DNA from 2 places in the Mesorhizobium sp. C399B genome. Region 1 is predicted to be linked to the other one. Evidence: predicted binding sites of a transcription regulator. Region 1 holds the regulator's gene; the other holds the start of a gene.
The links. Region 1 encodes HrcA, which represses chaperone genes, less so after heat shock. Its sites were predicted from a motif close to GTTAGCACTCNCNNNNNGNGAGTGCTAAC; they were not measured.

Region 2: NLY36_RS26080 (co-chaperone GroES) is a predicted target of HrcA. The motif match lies at 2,781-2,809, and genes of this name have one in related genera.

Annotation. Positions count from the first base shown of each region.
Region 1 covers NZ_CP100472.1:3,257,350-3,264,370, reverse strand. Annotated here, with positions in the region: gene cysK (cysteine synthase A) at 1-814, opposite strand, end outside; gene NLY36_RS15665 (LysE family translocator) at 992-1,609, opposite strand; gene NLY36_RS15660 (hypothetical protein) at 1,788-2,693, shown strand; gene NLY36_RS15655 (PQQ-dependent sugar dehydrogenase) at 2,718-4,067, opposite strand; gene NLY36_RS15650 (hypothetical protein) at 4,177-4,377, opposite strand; gene hrcA (heat-inducible transcriptional repressor HrcA) at 4,414-5,499, opposite strand; gene rph (ribonuclease PH) at 5,655-6,371, shown strand; gene NLY36_RS15635 (VOC family protein) at 6,562-6,972, shown strand; gene rdgB (RdgB/HAM1 family non-canonical purine NTP pyrophosphatase) at 6,972-7,021, shown strand, end outside.
Region 2 covers NZ_CP100472.1:5,503,979-5,510,999, forward strand. Annotated here, with positions in the region: gene NLY36_RS26065 (trimethylamine methyltransferase family protein) at 1-359, shown strand, start outside; gene NLY36_RS26070 (hypothetical protein) at 372-536, opposite strand; gene groL (chaperonin GroEL) at 673-2,301, opposite strand; gene NLY36_RS26080 (co-chaperone GroES) at 2,366-2,728, opposite strand; gene NLY36_RS26085 (hypothetical protein) at 2,977-3,249, shown strand; gene NLY36_RS26090 (DUF1488 family protein) at 3,246-3,512, shown strand; gene NLY36_RS26095 (hypothetical protein) at 3,555-3,746, opposite strand; gene NLY36_RS26100 (hypothetical protein) at 3,754-3,963, opposite strand; gene NLY36_RS26105 (DUF3168 domain-containing protein) at 4,181-4,588, shown strand; gene NLY36_RS26110 (ester cyclase) at 4,595-4,981, opposite strand; gene NLY36_RS26115 (hypothetical protein) at 5,261-5,521, shown strand; gene NLY36_RS26120 (response regulator transcription factor) at 5,604-6,269, shown strand; gene NLY36_RS26125 (ATP-binding protein) at 6,253-7,021, shown strand, end outside.

The DNA.
Region 1 (7,021 bases):
GGCGGGCGACGAGGCGGGCATTGGCGACCGAATCCTCGTTGGAGACCTTGACGATCTCGTCATAGATCAAGGTGTCGAGGATCTTGGGCGCAAAGCCGGCGCCGATGCCCTGGATCTTGTGCGGGCCGGGCTGGCCGCCCGACAGCACCGGCGAGGCCTCGGGCTCGACGGCGACGACATGCACCGAAGGCTTGCGCTGCTTCAGCACCTGGCCGACACCGGTGATGGTGCCGCCGGTGCCGATGCCGGCGACGAAGATGTCGACCCCGCCATCGGTGTCGTTCCAGATCTCCTCGGCGGTGGTGCGGCGGTGGATCTCCGGGTTGGCCGGGTTTTCGAACTGCTGCGGGATGACGGCGTCGGGCAAGGTGGCGGCCAGCTCGTCGGCCTTGGCGATGGCGCCCTTCATGCCTTTCGGCCCTTCCGTCAGCACCAGTTCGGCGCCGAGCAGCGCCAGCATCTTGCGGCGCTCCACCGACATGGTTTCGGGCATGGTCAGGATCAGCTTGTACCCCTTGGCGGCGGCGGCGAAGGCGAGCGCGATACCGGTATTCCCGGAGGTCGGCTCGATCAGCGTCGTCTTGCCGGGTTTGATCCGGCCCGACGCTTCCAGCGCCTCGATCATCGAAACGCCGATGCGGTCCTTGACCGAGGCGATCGGATTGAAGAATTCGAGCTTGGCAAGAAGGTTGGCAACGACGCCCTTCTCCTTGGCGAACTTGTCGAGCCGCACCAGCGGCGTGTCGCCGATCGTCTCGGTGATCGAGTTGTAGACACGGCCGCGGCCGGGCACGCGCGCGGAAGGCTTGTTCATTGGTTTCGCTCCCAAATCAGATCAGGCAATTGGCGTCGGCGGACAGAATAAGGCTTTCGCCCGCGCAAGATAGGCTGCCGGCCGAAAATATCGAGTGGGCCGCTTGCTGAAAACGCTTGCCTTCCGAAGCCGCATTTCCGGATGGACCGATCGGCGGAATGAATTGCCTGAACCGATCTACTGACGTGCGGCAATGGCTGCGGCCGCGCCCACCATGAAGCCGGCGGCCGTGCGGTTCAGCGCCTTCAGCGCGCGCGGCGATTTCAGGAACCAGCGCGCCTTGGCGGCCAGCGCCAGATAGGGCACAAGCACCACGAAGAGCACGATAACGGTGAGCGCGACCAGGATGCCGTAGTCGGCGAGCGTGATGGTCTTCAGGTCGACGATGGTCGGCGTGATGGCGAGGTAGAAGATCATCGTCTTCGGGTTGCCCAGCGTAACGGTGAGCCCGGCAAGGAAACTCGAAACCAGGCCGCCCTTGCCTTTCCTGGCCTCGACAGTCTCGGGCGTGATCCCGGCCGTCCAGAAACGCCAGCCGAGGAAGGCGAGATAGGCGACGCCCAGCCATTTGATGGCGAGAAACACCATGCCGAAGCTTTGCGCGACAAAGGCAAGGCCGAGCACCACCGCGGTGAGATAAATGAGGTCGCCGAGCATCAGGCCGAACGACATCGCCAGCGACGAGCGGAAGCCGGAGCCGAGCGCCCGCGCCACAAGCGCGGTGACGCCGGGGCCGGGAATGGCGGCGGCGATGCCCAGCGCAGCACTATAGGCAAGGAAGCCGGTGAGGGTCATGACGGTCGCACCTCGTGAAACGACTCTGATGCCATGAAAGCCTGCAACGGCAAAACGGATTCGATTGCGCCAAGCAGGACATGAAAGCCGGTCATCATCGCCTGAAAGCGAGAGATGGTTCACTTACGCCCCGAAGGCGGTCGGCTATCTCGCATGGCTCCGAACGGCAGGAGCACCCATGTTAGCCAAACGACTTCACATCCAGCTCATGAAGTGGATGCCCAACAACTATTCCGAAGCACGCGGTCACGTCCACGAGCTGGAATGGTATCTGTGGTTCGAGGGGCGTCAGGCTTTCAGCCTGTTCGACAAGGGCGATAGCGATGTCGTTCCGCAGGCTGGATATTTTACCGACAGCCGGAACCATGGCGCCCACCCCGTTCGTCCGATGATCTATCCGCTGGTCGTCAACAACCGCTTCAAGGTGCGGCTGGTGGCGATCGAGCGTGACGGACCGCAAATGATAGACCCCGACGACACCGCCAAAGGCGAATTCTACATCGACCTCGACACCAAATATCCGCCGGTCTCGGACTGGCGCATCATTGCTGCCGATCCGCGCAATACCGACCTCAACGTGGAAGCGTCGTTCCAGCTGCAATGGCTGGACTATGTCGATACCGCCGAGATTGCCGAGGATGGCCCGCCACGCATCATCGACAAGTCCAACTATCCCTATCCCTGGGGCGCCAATGTGATGGTGTTCGAGCACTGGCTCGGGCTTGGCCGCAAGGCGCCGCTCAAACTCATCGACCCGAACCGCGCATCGCGCCGCGAATACTGGATGATCAATGGCAATGCGGCCCGGCGCATGGTGCAGGACCTCTATCGCTTCAACGTCAACCAGCTTGGCGTCGCCAACGACACCATCAGCAGTGTTTACGTGCCGAAGCTCAATGCCGGCCACGTCACGGTGACGCTTTACGAACACGATTTCAGCGACGGCCGCTTCGCGCAAGGGGCGAAGAAGTCCTTCGGCTCTGTCGGCCTCTTCAATCTCAGGGATACCGGTTTCGATGACCGCGTCTCATCGGCCGAGGTGATCCATACCTATCCCAAGGTGATCCATCGGGACGTGCATTAGGGCCGGATTGCGCTGTTCGCCGGCTCAGGATGGGCCATCGACATGAGTGATGCGCCAGATGGTGCCGTTGCCATCCTCGGTGACGATAAGCGCGCCGTCCTTGGCCACCGCGACGCCGACCGGCCGGCCCCAGACGGCGTCGTCGGAGAGGACGAAGCCGGTGATGAAATCCTGGTACTCGCCGGTCGGCTTGCCGTCGCTGAATCTCAGCCGCACCACCTTGTAGCCGGTCCTCATACCACGGTTCCAGGAGCCGTGCAGGGCGACGAAGGCGTCACCCTTGTACTCTGCCGGGAAATTGCCGCCGTCATAGAAGGCGACGTTGAGCGGCGCCGAATGCGCCTGCATCAGCACGTCGGGCACGGTGACGGAGCCGGCGAGGTCTGGGCGCGCGCCCTCGTGACGCGGGTCCTCGTTGGCGCCGATATAATACCAGGGCCACCCATAGAAGGCGCCATCCTTGACTGAGGTGGCATATTCGAACGGCACATCGTCGCCGAGACCGTCGCGCTCGTTGACGACACACCACAGCGCGCCGGTGGCCGGCTGCACGGTCATGCCCGAACAATTGCGCAGGCCGGTAGCGAGGATGCGGCCATTCTTGCCGTCGGGGCCGAAGGCCAGCACGTCGGCACGGCCATCCTCGGAACCCCAGGTGGCGCCGAGTGGCTGTGATTTTGCCCAGGCGCCAAGGCCGCCCTTCGGTGCCTTCTGCATGCCCTCCGCGACGTTCGATCCGGAGCCGACCGAGAGATACAGCGTCTTTCCGTCCGGCGAGAAGGCGATATCGCGGGTCCAGTGGCCGCCGGTAGGGATGTCGGAGACAATCGTCTCCGGTTCGCCGGAGGCTTTAAGGTCGCCGTCGCGATAGGCGTAGCGGACCACGCTGTCGTTGTTGGCGACGTAGACCCATTGCGGCTTGTCGCCAGGCGGGTAGAAGGCGATGCCATAGGGCTGGTTGAGATTGTCGGCAAAAATGCCCTCTTCGGCCGGCTTCGCGCTACCCTTGGCCAGCCGATAGACGCGGATCTGGTTGGCGTCACTGTCGGCGACGAACAGGTCGCCGTTCGGCGCCACGCGCACGACCCGCGGATTGGAAATGCCGGAAGCAACCAGTTCGGCCGAAAACCCAGGCGGCAGGACGGGCTTCGCGCCCTCGGGCCGATCGCCAAGGCCGGCGCTGTTGGAGGCGGATTCGGTGATGTTGGGCTTTTGCAGATCATCCGGCTTGATCAGCCGGCGCACACCTGGCTTGTCGGCCGTCCAGTCGCCGAAAGCGTCTTTGCCGGTCAGCAGCGGTTGATCGGCCTCCTGGGCGAAGGCGCTGGTGGCCAGAAGCAGGGCAAGGCCTGCCAAGCCGGCAATCCGGATCATGCTGTTCTCCTCGAACTCGCGCCGGTCGGCGCGTCATGCACAAGGGAGATATTGTGCGGCCGCCGCAAAAGAGAAGCGTGCGCGCGCGCAGATTCGACGAGAGAACCGCTCAACTTTCCTCTTCGACGTCGAGATCGTCGTCGAGACGCTTTTCCAATGCGACGAGATCTTCCGGCAGCGGCAAGCCCATGGCGCGCATTTCGCGCAGTTTTTCGCGCAGCTGCTCCTGGATTTCGTGCTCGTCCTCCGGCTGGTTGACCATTTCTTCGAGCAGCATGCTGATCTGGGCCTTGAACGATTCAAGCGCCATTCTGCGCCCTCCTTTACGGTGATCCCGGCTTTCGAATTATCTTAACATCCGGGTAATCAATTGCGCAGTGTAGTCGACCATAGGCACGATGCGGGCATAATTCAGCCTGGTCGGGCCGATGACGCCGAGCGCGCCGACGACGCGGGCGTCCTTGTCGCGGTAAGGCGCCACGACCAGCGACGAGCCGGAGAGCGAGAACAGCTTGTTTTCCGAGCCGATGAAGATCCGCACGCCGGGGCCGTCCTCGGCGAGGTCGAGCAGCTGGATCAGCCCGTCCTGCGTCTCCAGATCCTCGAACAGGTGGCGCAGCAATTCGATATCGGCCTGGGCGGTGACGTTTTCGAGCAAATTGGCGCGGCCGCGCACGATAAGGCGCGCCGGCAGGCCGCTATCGGCGCCGGCCCACACCGCCAGGCCTTTCTCGACCAGATCCTGCGACAGCGTGTCCAGCGCTGCCCTGGTCTCGTCCTTGATGCGGGCGATCTCGATGCGCGCCTCGGCGAGCGTGCGGCCCCTGATATGGGCGTTGAGGAAGTTGGAGGCCTCGTGCAGCTGCGAGACGGTGATGCCGGCCGGCAGGTCGACGACGCGGTTCTCGACATCGCCATTCTGCGACACCATCACCGCCAGCGCCTTGGTCGGCTCGAGCTGGATGAACTCGATGTGCTTCAGCGCCACCTCGTTCTTGGTGGCGAGCACCAGGCCGGCGCCGCGCGACATGCCCGACAGCATCTGGCTGGCCTCGGTCAGCATGTGTTCCAGCGTCGCGCCCGAGCCGGAGGCGCGCACCTGCGCCTCGATGACCCGGCGTTCCTCGTCGGAGAGATCGCCAAGCTCCATGAAGGCATCGACGAAGAAGCGCAGGCCGGTCTGGGTCGGCAGGCGCCCGGCCGAGATGTGCGGGGCATAGATCAGGCCGAGATGCTCGAGGTCGCTCATCACGTTGCGGATGGTGGCCGGCGACAGCGACGACGGCAGGATGCGCGACAGGCTGCGCGATCCCACAGGCTCACCGTCCTTCAGATAGGATTCGACGATGCGCCGGAAAATGTCGCGCGAACGCATGTCGAGCGATTGCAGCGCGGGCGCCAGCAGACTGGGTTCGGTGACTGCCTTGGTCATTCGAGCCAAAAACCTCCGGCTCAAGGATATAGACTTCCATCGCCCCCGCGCAACCCGGCGTCTGTGCCAGATCGCCCGGCCTTTTCCTTTGCGCCATGGGCTGCATGCGTCTACAAGCCGCCGACGCAACCGTAAAAGAACAGAAAGAGGCCTCGATGCGCCCTTCCAAACGCCAAGCCGACGAAATGCGCGCCATCTCGTTCGAGCGCGGCGTCTCCAAACACGCCGAAGGCTCGTGCCTGGTGAAATTCGGCGACACGCATGTGTTGTGCACGGCAAGCCTGGAGGAAAAGGTGCCAGGCTGGATGCGCAATTCCGGCAAGGGCTGGGTGACGGCGGAATACGGCATGCTGCCGCGTTCGACCGGCGAGCGCATGCGCCGTGAAGCCTCGGCCGGCAAGCAAGGCGGCCGCACGCTGGAAATCCAGCGGCTGATCGGCCGCTCCTTGCGCGCCGTTGTCGACCTGCAGGCACTGGGCGAACAGCAGATCACCGTCGACTGCGACGTCATCCAGGCCGATGGCGGCACCCGCACGGCCTCGATCACCGGCGGCTGGGTGGCGCTCTACGATTGCCTGCGCTGGATGGAAGCGCGGCAGATGGCCAGTGTTGCCAAGGTACTGAAGGACCATGTCGCGGCAATTTCCTGCGGCATCCATGACGGCCAGCCGGTCATCGACCTCGACTATATCGAGGATTCATCTGCCGGCACCGACGCCAATTTCGTCATGACCGGCAAGGGCGGCATCGTCGAGATCCAGGGCACCGCCGAGGGCGAGCCGTTCTCGGAAGGGCAGTTCGCGGAGCTGATGGGCCTGGCAAAGAAGGGCATTCAGCGGCTGGTGAGCTTGCAGCAGATGGCTGTGGCCTGATTGAATTTAACGTGATGACGTCGGCGATCCTTCACACCCCCCTCTGGCCTGCCGGCCATCTCCCCCGCAAGGGGGGAGATCAGAGGTCGCTACCGTTTTCGCCAACCATCAACGTTGAGACGCCGAAAGCGGAACTGCCAATCTCCCCCCTTGCGGGGGAGATGCCCGGCAGGGCAGAGGGGGGTGCCTGATGCAACCCTCCGCTATTCTTGAGTCAGCGCTTTACGTCACGGATCTCGCCGCTGCCGAAGCCTTCTACTCCAACGTCCTCGGCCTCCCTCTCCTCGGCAAGGTCGACGGCCGCCATCTCTTCTTCCGCTGCGGCCCGGGCGTGCTGCTGGTCTTCAACGCCGAAGCCACCAAAATCCCGCCGGCGCCCGATGCGCGGCTGAAAGTGCCGCCACATGGCACGGTCGGCGAGGGCCATCTCTGCTTTGCCGCAAGTGCGGATGAACTCGCACAGTGGAAGGCGCAACTTGAGGCGAAAAACATCGCCATCGAAAGCGAATTCGAATGGCCGCAGGGCGGGCGCTCGATCTACATACGCGACCCCTCGGGCAATTCGATCGAATTCGCCGAGCCAAGGATCTGGGGCCTTTGATGCATTCTCTCGATGGAAAGAAGATCGTCGTTGCCAGCCACAATGAAGG
Region 2 (7,021 bases), 2.2 Mb from region 1:
TCACCGATATCGAGGCATTGCAGACGGTTGCCGAACTCTGTGCTACGACCCCCGGCGACAAGGATTCGATCGGCTTCGAGGCGATCGCCGAAGTCCAGCCGGGCGGGCATTTCTTCGCCGCCGGCCACACCATGACGCGCTACCGCACCGCCTTCTACGAGCCGCTGGTCGCCGACTGGTCGAATTTCGGCAGCTGGACGCAGTCCGGTTCGAAGTCGGCCACCGAGCGCGCCACCGGCATCTGGAAGCGGACGCTGGCCGACTTCCAGCCGCCGGCGTCGGCCGTTGCCACATCCGATGTGCTCGACGAGTTCATTGCCCGCCGCACCGAAGAGGGCGGAGCGTTGCCGATGTCGTGAGGTTGGCAGCCGTCACATCGGCCGCTTGTCGCCGGTCTTCGACGGCTCGCGGCGAATCGGCCCGGCATCGGCCTGCCTGTGCTTGTCGGCGGCAATCCGGCGGATGCGATCGAAGCGGCTCTCCTCCGCCGGCTTGGTCGCGGATACAGCGTTTGGCTTCGGGGCAAATGTGATCATCTGTCGATCTCCCTGTCGTTGCTGACTGGTCTTGACTGACTGACGGAAATTCCTGGCTCGCCGGGGAAATGTCCCCGGCAGCCTGTTCTGATTTATGCCCGCCCAGATTCCCAGGCGGGCAATTTTCGGGCGATGGTCAGTAGCCGCCCATGCCGCCACCGCCGCCCGCAGGCGCCGCATCCTTGGCCGGAACGTCGGTGATCATCGCTTCGGCGGTGATCAGAAGCGCTGCAATCGAGCCGGCATCCTGCAGTGCGGTGCGCACCACTTTCGCCGGATCGACGATGCCCGCCTTGATCATGTCGACATAGACCTCGTTCTGGGCATCAAAGCCCTGATTGTGGTCCTTGCTGTCGGACAGCCTGCCGACGACGATCGAGCCTTCGACACCGGAATTCTCGGCGATCTGGCGGATCGGCGCTTCGAGTGCCCTGAGCACGATCGAAATGCCTGCCGTCACATCGTCATTGGCGCCAGTCAGCCCGGCCAGCGCCGATCTGGCGCGCAGAAGCGCCACGCCACCGCCGGGCACGATGCCTTCTTCCACCGCCGCGCGCGTCGCATTCAGCGCGTCGTCGATGCGGTCCTTCTTTTCCTTCACTTCAGACTCGGTGACGCCGCCGACGCGGATCACGGCGACGCCGCCGGCGAGCTTGGCCAGCCGCTCCTGCAACTTCTCCTTGTCGTAGTCGGACGTGGTCTCCTCGATCTGGCCCTTGATCTGCGCGATGCGCGCCTGGATGGTCGCCTTGGTGCCGGCGCCGTCGATGATCGTGGTGGTGTCCTTCTCGATCAGTACGCGCTTGGCGCGGCCAAGCATCTCGATGGTGACGTTTTCGAGCTTGATGCCGAGATCCTCGGAAATCATCTGGCCCGATGTCAGCACGGCGATGTCTTCCAGCATCGCCTTGCGGCGATCGCCGAAGCCCGGCGCCTTGACGGCCGCGACCTTGAGGCCGCCGCGCAGCTTGTTGACGACCAGCGTCGCCAGTGCTTCGCCTTCGACGTCTTCCGAGATGATCAGCAACGGCCTGCCGCTCTGCACCACTGCTTCGAGGATCGGCAGCATCGCCTGCAGATTGCCGAGCTTCTTCTCGTGGATGAGCACGTAAGGCTCTTCCAGTTCGACGCGCATCTTGTCGGCATTGGTGACGAAATAGGGTGAGAGATAGCCGCGGTCGAACTGCATGCCTTCGACGACGTCGAGTTCGGTGTCGGCGGTCTTGGCCTCCTCGACGGTGATGACGCCGTCATTGCCGACCTTGTCCATCGCCTTGGCGATCATGGCGCCGACGCTGGCATCGCCATTGGCGGCGATGGTGCCGACCTGCGCGATCTCGGCCGACGACTTGACCTTCTTGGCCTTCGCCTTGATGTCCTTGACCACGGCGGCGACAGCCTGGTCGATGCCACGCTTGAGGTCCATCGGGTTCATGCCCGCGGCAACCAGCTTGGCGCCTTCGCGCAGGATCGATGCGGCCAGCACCGTGGCGGTGGTGGTGCCGTCACCGGCGAGGTCGTTGGTCTTCGAAGCCACTTCGCGCACCATCTGCGCGCCCATGTTCTCGAACTTGTCGGCAAGCTCGATTTCCTTGGCCACCGTCACACCGTCCTTGGTGATGCGCGGCGCGCCATAGGCCTTGTCGATGATGACGTTGCGGCCCTTGGGGCCGAGCGTGACCTTCACCGCATTGGTGAGGATCTCGACGCCGCGCAGCATGCGGTCGCGCGCGTCGGTGGCGAATTTGATTTCCTTGGCAGACATTTTTTTCAATCCCGTTGGTGTGGTGAAGCAAGCGGCTCGCCGGAGCCTGGCAAAGCCAGGCCGGTCAGGCGGCCTTCTTGGCTTTGACGCTTTTCTCGGTGACGACCGTCCCGCTCTTGCCGATAGCGGCCGTCTCGCTCTTGTCGATGACGCCCATAATGTCGGCTTCCTTCATGATCAGCAGGTCCTCGCCGTCGATCTTGACCTCGGTGCCCGACCATTTGCCGAACAGGATGAAGTCGCCGGCCTTGACGTCGAGCGGGACAAGCGCGCCGTTTTCGTCGCGTGCGCCCGGCCCAACGGCGATGACTTCGCCTTCCTGCGGCTTTTCCTTGGCATTGTCGGGAATGATGATGCCGCCCTTGGATTTGACATCGCCTTCGGCGCGCCGGATGACGACGCGGTCGTGGAGTGGCCGAAACTTCATGAGAACTTCTTTCTGGGGCCGGCATAGGCGACCGCGCCGTTCTTATAGGCGTGTTGGCACTCGATAGATAGGAGTGCCAAAAATTATTCGTGGCCAAAATTAAATATTAAAAAGTATTATGATGTCTGCAGGGTTCGAAACGTCGCGAGGCGCCTAGATATTTCGAAAAATTGAATTTCGAGGCCAAAGCGACTATTTATATCGTAAGTTCGATTTCACAATTTCAGGCACGAGGAGAGATTTAGGCGATGGCCGAAGGCAATCAGAGCATCATGGAAAAAGCTGAAGCCCGCTTCATGGACAAGCAGAAGAAGACGGCCGAGCGCAACAAGGCAACCTCCGACTACATGTCCGAAGCGAGGGCCAGGGAGATCAAGACGGCAAGGCTCAGGGAATTGCGCCTGGCCAAGGAAGAGGCCGACCGCGTCGCGGAAGCCTTGAACCCGACACCGAAGAAGAAGCGGGCGACAGTGGCGACAGTCAAGAAAGCCGCCGCCGCGCCGAAGGGGGGCACGTCATGAGCCTGACATTCCCCAATCCAAGTCGCTTCTATGACGAGGCCGGCAAGCGCATCCGCTTTGTCGGCCATGACGGCATGTTCCAGATTTCCTTCTCCGTCGCAGCCGATGCCCTCTCGAAGGTGCCATCAGGGACGGCGACCGCGGAAGCCACCTATCTGGCGGCCTTCGACACCGCGTCCAGCTCCATCCATGACATTGCCAGCAAGGCCTACGCCCGCACCCGCAAGAGCATTTATGTGCTCACAGCCGCGGATTTCGGCTAGCGCGCGTTCGTCTTGCATCAGGGCGGCTGAGATCAGCGTGCGTCAGGACTTGCGGTCGGCTTTTGCCCGCCGCTTGACGTCCCGGCTGTTCAGGCGGTCGGCCATCGCTTCCGCATCCCGCAAATTCATGGCCACCATTACCTGTTGCTTAAGCTCGACAGGCTGGCCGGTGAAGATGTCGAAGATAGTCCAGCTCTCGGGCTCGTCCATGCGCAACGCGTAGCGGTTTGCCATATCGGCATCAGGCCCTTGACATGAAAAATGCCGCCGCCAGGATCAGGATTGTCCAGGCCACCACCGACAGCTTCAAGGCCAGGCCGCCATGCATTGAAAGTATCTCGCGCATGCGCAGGGCCACGGTGCTCTTCGACAGGGCGGGTGCTGCCGCAATCGCGACCGGGGGCTTGACGCCGAGCTTTCCAAAAGCCGGCAGCAGCGGTGGCGTTCGCATGAAATGACCTCGAATTGCCGGAGAAAACAGGGCTCCTCATAACACCCTTCTTGAAACTCCCCGCATGCCAAATAGAACCCGGTCCGTGAAAGGGCCATGCCGCCCGATTCGCCGCCTTCCATCAGGCGGATCGTCATCTGGCGAAATCCGTGCAACGCGGTTAGGTTGCGCGCGAAACTGAGGTTGTTCAAAGCGTGACAGGCGAACGGAGACGACGATGACGGCGCCCGGCGATTTGCTGCAAGCCTTGTTCATGAGATTGAAGAGCGATGCCTCGCTGACGGCGCTGCTCGGCGGCGCCGGGTTGCGCGAGCAGGCGGCCGACAGTGCCGCCTTCCCTTATGTGACCTATGGCAGGACCAGCGCATTCGATCTGGACACCGGCGCCGACAATGATGACGACCAGCTCATCACGCTGCATGTCTGGTCGAAGGCGCAAGGCGAGGCCGAGACGCGTCTGATCATGGACAGCATCCGGGCGCGCCTTGACGGCGCCGCTTTCGCCACCGGCTCGCGCGACCAGACCCGCCTGTCCCTGGAGTTCGCCGAGGCCCGCTACGACGAGGACCTGGCGCTCTACCACGGGGTGCTGCGGATACGCGCTCTCACCGAGCAAAGTGATTGAAGCAACCTAGATTTGCGCCTGAATCTCGGCCTTGTCGATGACTGACCACACCTCGCGGATGCGACCCTCTCCGAATTCGTAGAAAACATTCTCAGCGAACGACACGCGCTTGCCGTTCACCGGCAGGCCGAACAGCACGCCCTTGGGATGACAGTCGAAATGCAGGCGCGCCGCCACGCGCGGCGGCTGGCAGACCAGCAGTTCGATGTTGAAGCGGAGGTCGGGAATCGCCTCGAAATCGCCTTCGAGCATACGGCGATAACCCGACAGGCCGAGCATTTCGCCATTGTGCTGCACCTCGTCGCCGACAAAGTCTCCAAGTTTCGCCCAGTCCTGGGCATTCAGGCAAGCGATATAGCCCCGGTAAAGGTCGGCAAGGTCTTTATCCGTCATGGCGCCCTCCGATGATTTGGCGTTTCCCGCGCTATTTAGGGCGGCCTTCAGAATGGTCTCGCCTTGACCTGTTCCCAATCTGGCTGCGAATTGAGAACCTGCGCGCAAAAACCATAGCCGCGCAGCCGGTTTTCCGGTTATGAATCCATTGCCCGGTCTGAGGGACTGGGCGGTAGGATCGCATTCATTCGTTGCGCGCGCAGGGGGTATTGCGGGGATGGATTTTCACCCGTTCACCGTTCATTTCACGTTCAGCACAGTTGCGTTACAACGCCGACCATGAAAACGCTTCGCTCTCATGTCAGAACCGCGATACTGGCGCTCACAGCGGCCGGCCTGTTGGCGTCGCAAGCGACGCCGGCAGCCGCGGCGGATTGCTACGCGATCGGCCAGCAGGTTGCCGAGCAGAATGGCGGCACGCTGGCCAAGGCTTCGCAGACGACGCGTGGCGGCCAGGAGGTCTGCGTCATCGTCGTGCTTGTGCCGGGCAAGGACGGCCAGCGTCCGCGCCGTTCCGAGATCGTCGTCCCGGCGAACTGATCCAATCTTCCCTCTTGCAGGGCTCGTTTCCCAGACCACCGGAATCGGCCTATAGCTGACACATCAACAGGCCTGACCGATCATGCGCGTACTCGTCGTCGAAGATGACAAGGATCTCAACCGGCAGCTGGCCGACGCGCTGGTCGATGCCGGCTATGTGGTCGACCGCTCCTATGACGGCGAGGAGGGGCATTTCCTCGGCGACACCGAGCCCTACGATGCCGTCGTGCTCGACATAGGCCTGCCGCAGATGGACGGCATCAGCGTCGTCGAGCGCTGGCGCCGCAACGGCCGCAAGATGCCGGTGCTGATCCTGACAGCGCGCGACCGCTGGAGCGACAAGGTGTCGGGCATCGATGCCGGCGCCGACGACTATGTCACCAAGCCGTTCCACATCGAGGAGGTGCTGGCCAGGGTGAGGGCGCTGATCCGCCGCGCCGCCGGCCATGCCTCGTCCGAGCTCACTTGCGGGCCGCTGCGCCTCGACACCAAGGCCTCCAAGGCCGATGTCAACGGCGTGCCGCTGAAGCTGACCTCGCATGAGTTCCGCCTGCTGGCGTATCTGATGCACCATATGGGTGAGGTGGTGTCGCGCACCGAGCTGGTCGAGCATCTCTACGACCAGGATTTCGACCGCGATTCCAACACCATCGAGGTCTTTGTCGGCCGGCTGCGCAAGAAGATGGGCATCGACATGATCGAAACCGTGCGCGGCATGGGCTATCGCATGCGTGAGCCGGAGGCGTAAGGCGGAACCGCTCCCCATACCAGCAAGGAAGCCTTTTTCGGCGCGGCTCTGGCCTCGCTCGCTGGCCTTCCGCGTCATCGGCTTTTCCACGATCTGGGCGATCCTCACCCTGATCGTCATCTTCACTCTGATCACCACGCTCTACCGCCAGGCCAGCGAGCGCGGCTTCGACAGCCTGCTGTCGGCGCATCTGTTCAATTTGATCGGCTCCGTCGGCGTTTCCGAAACCGGCCAGCTCACCGGCGCTCCCGACCTTGGCGACCTGCGCTTCTCGGAGCCGAATTCGGGCTGGTACTGGTCGGTGGAGCCGGCTTCCGAAGGCGTGCACGGCAACCTTCATTCGTCCTCGATGACCACGACGATCCCGTCGCCGACCGTTGCCGAGGTGCCTTTCAATTCCAGTTTCCAGCGCAGCTATTCCACCGACGGCATCGGTGACGAGGAACTGCAAGTGTTCGAAAGCGAATTCGTCCTCGATGCCAAGAACCGCGCCGCGCGCTTCCGCGTGATGGGCAACAAGACCGAGCTCGAGCACGAGATCGCCACCTTCCAGGGCCGCCTGTTGACCTATCTCAGCCTGTTCGGCGTCGGCATGATCGCCATCAATGCGATCGCTATCCTGCTCGGCCTCCAGCCCTTGCGCCGGGTTCGCAACGCGCTTGCCCAGGTGCGCGAAGGCACGGCGCAGCGGCTCGATGGCCGGTTTCCCGCCGAGATCGAGCCGCTCGCCAACGAAACCAATGCGCTGATCG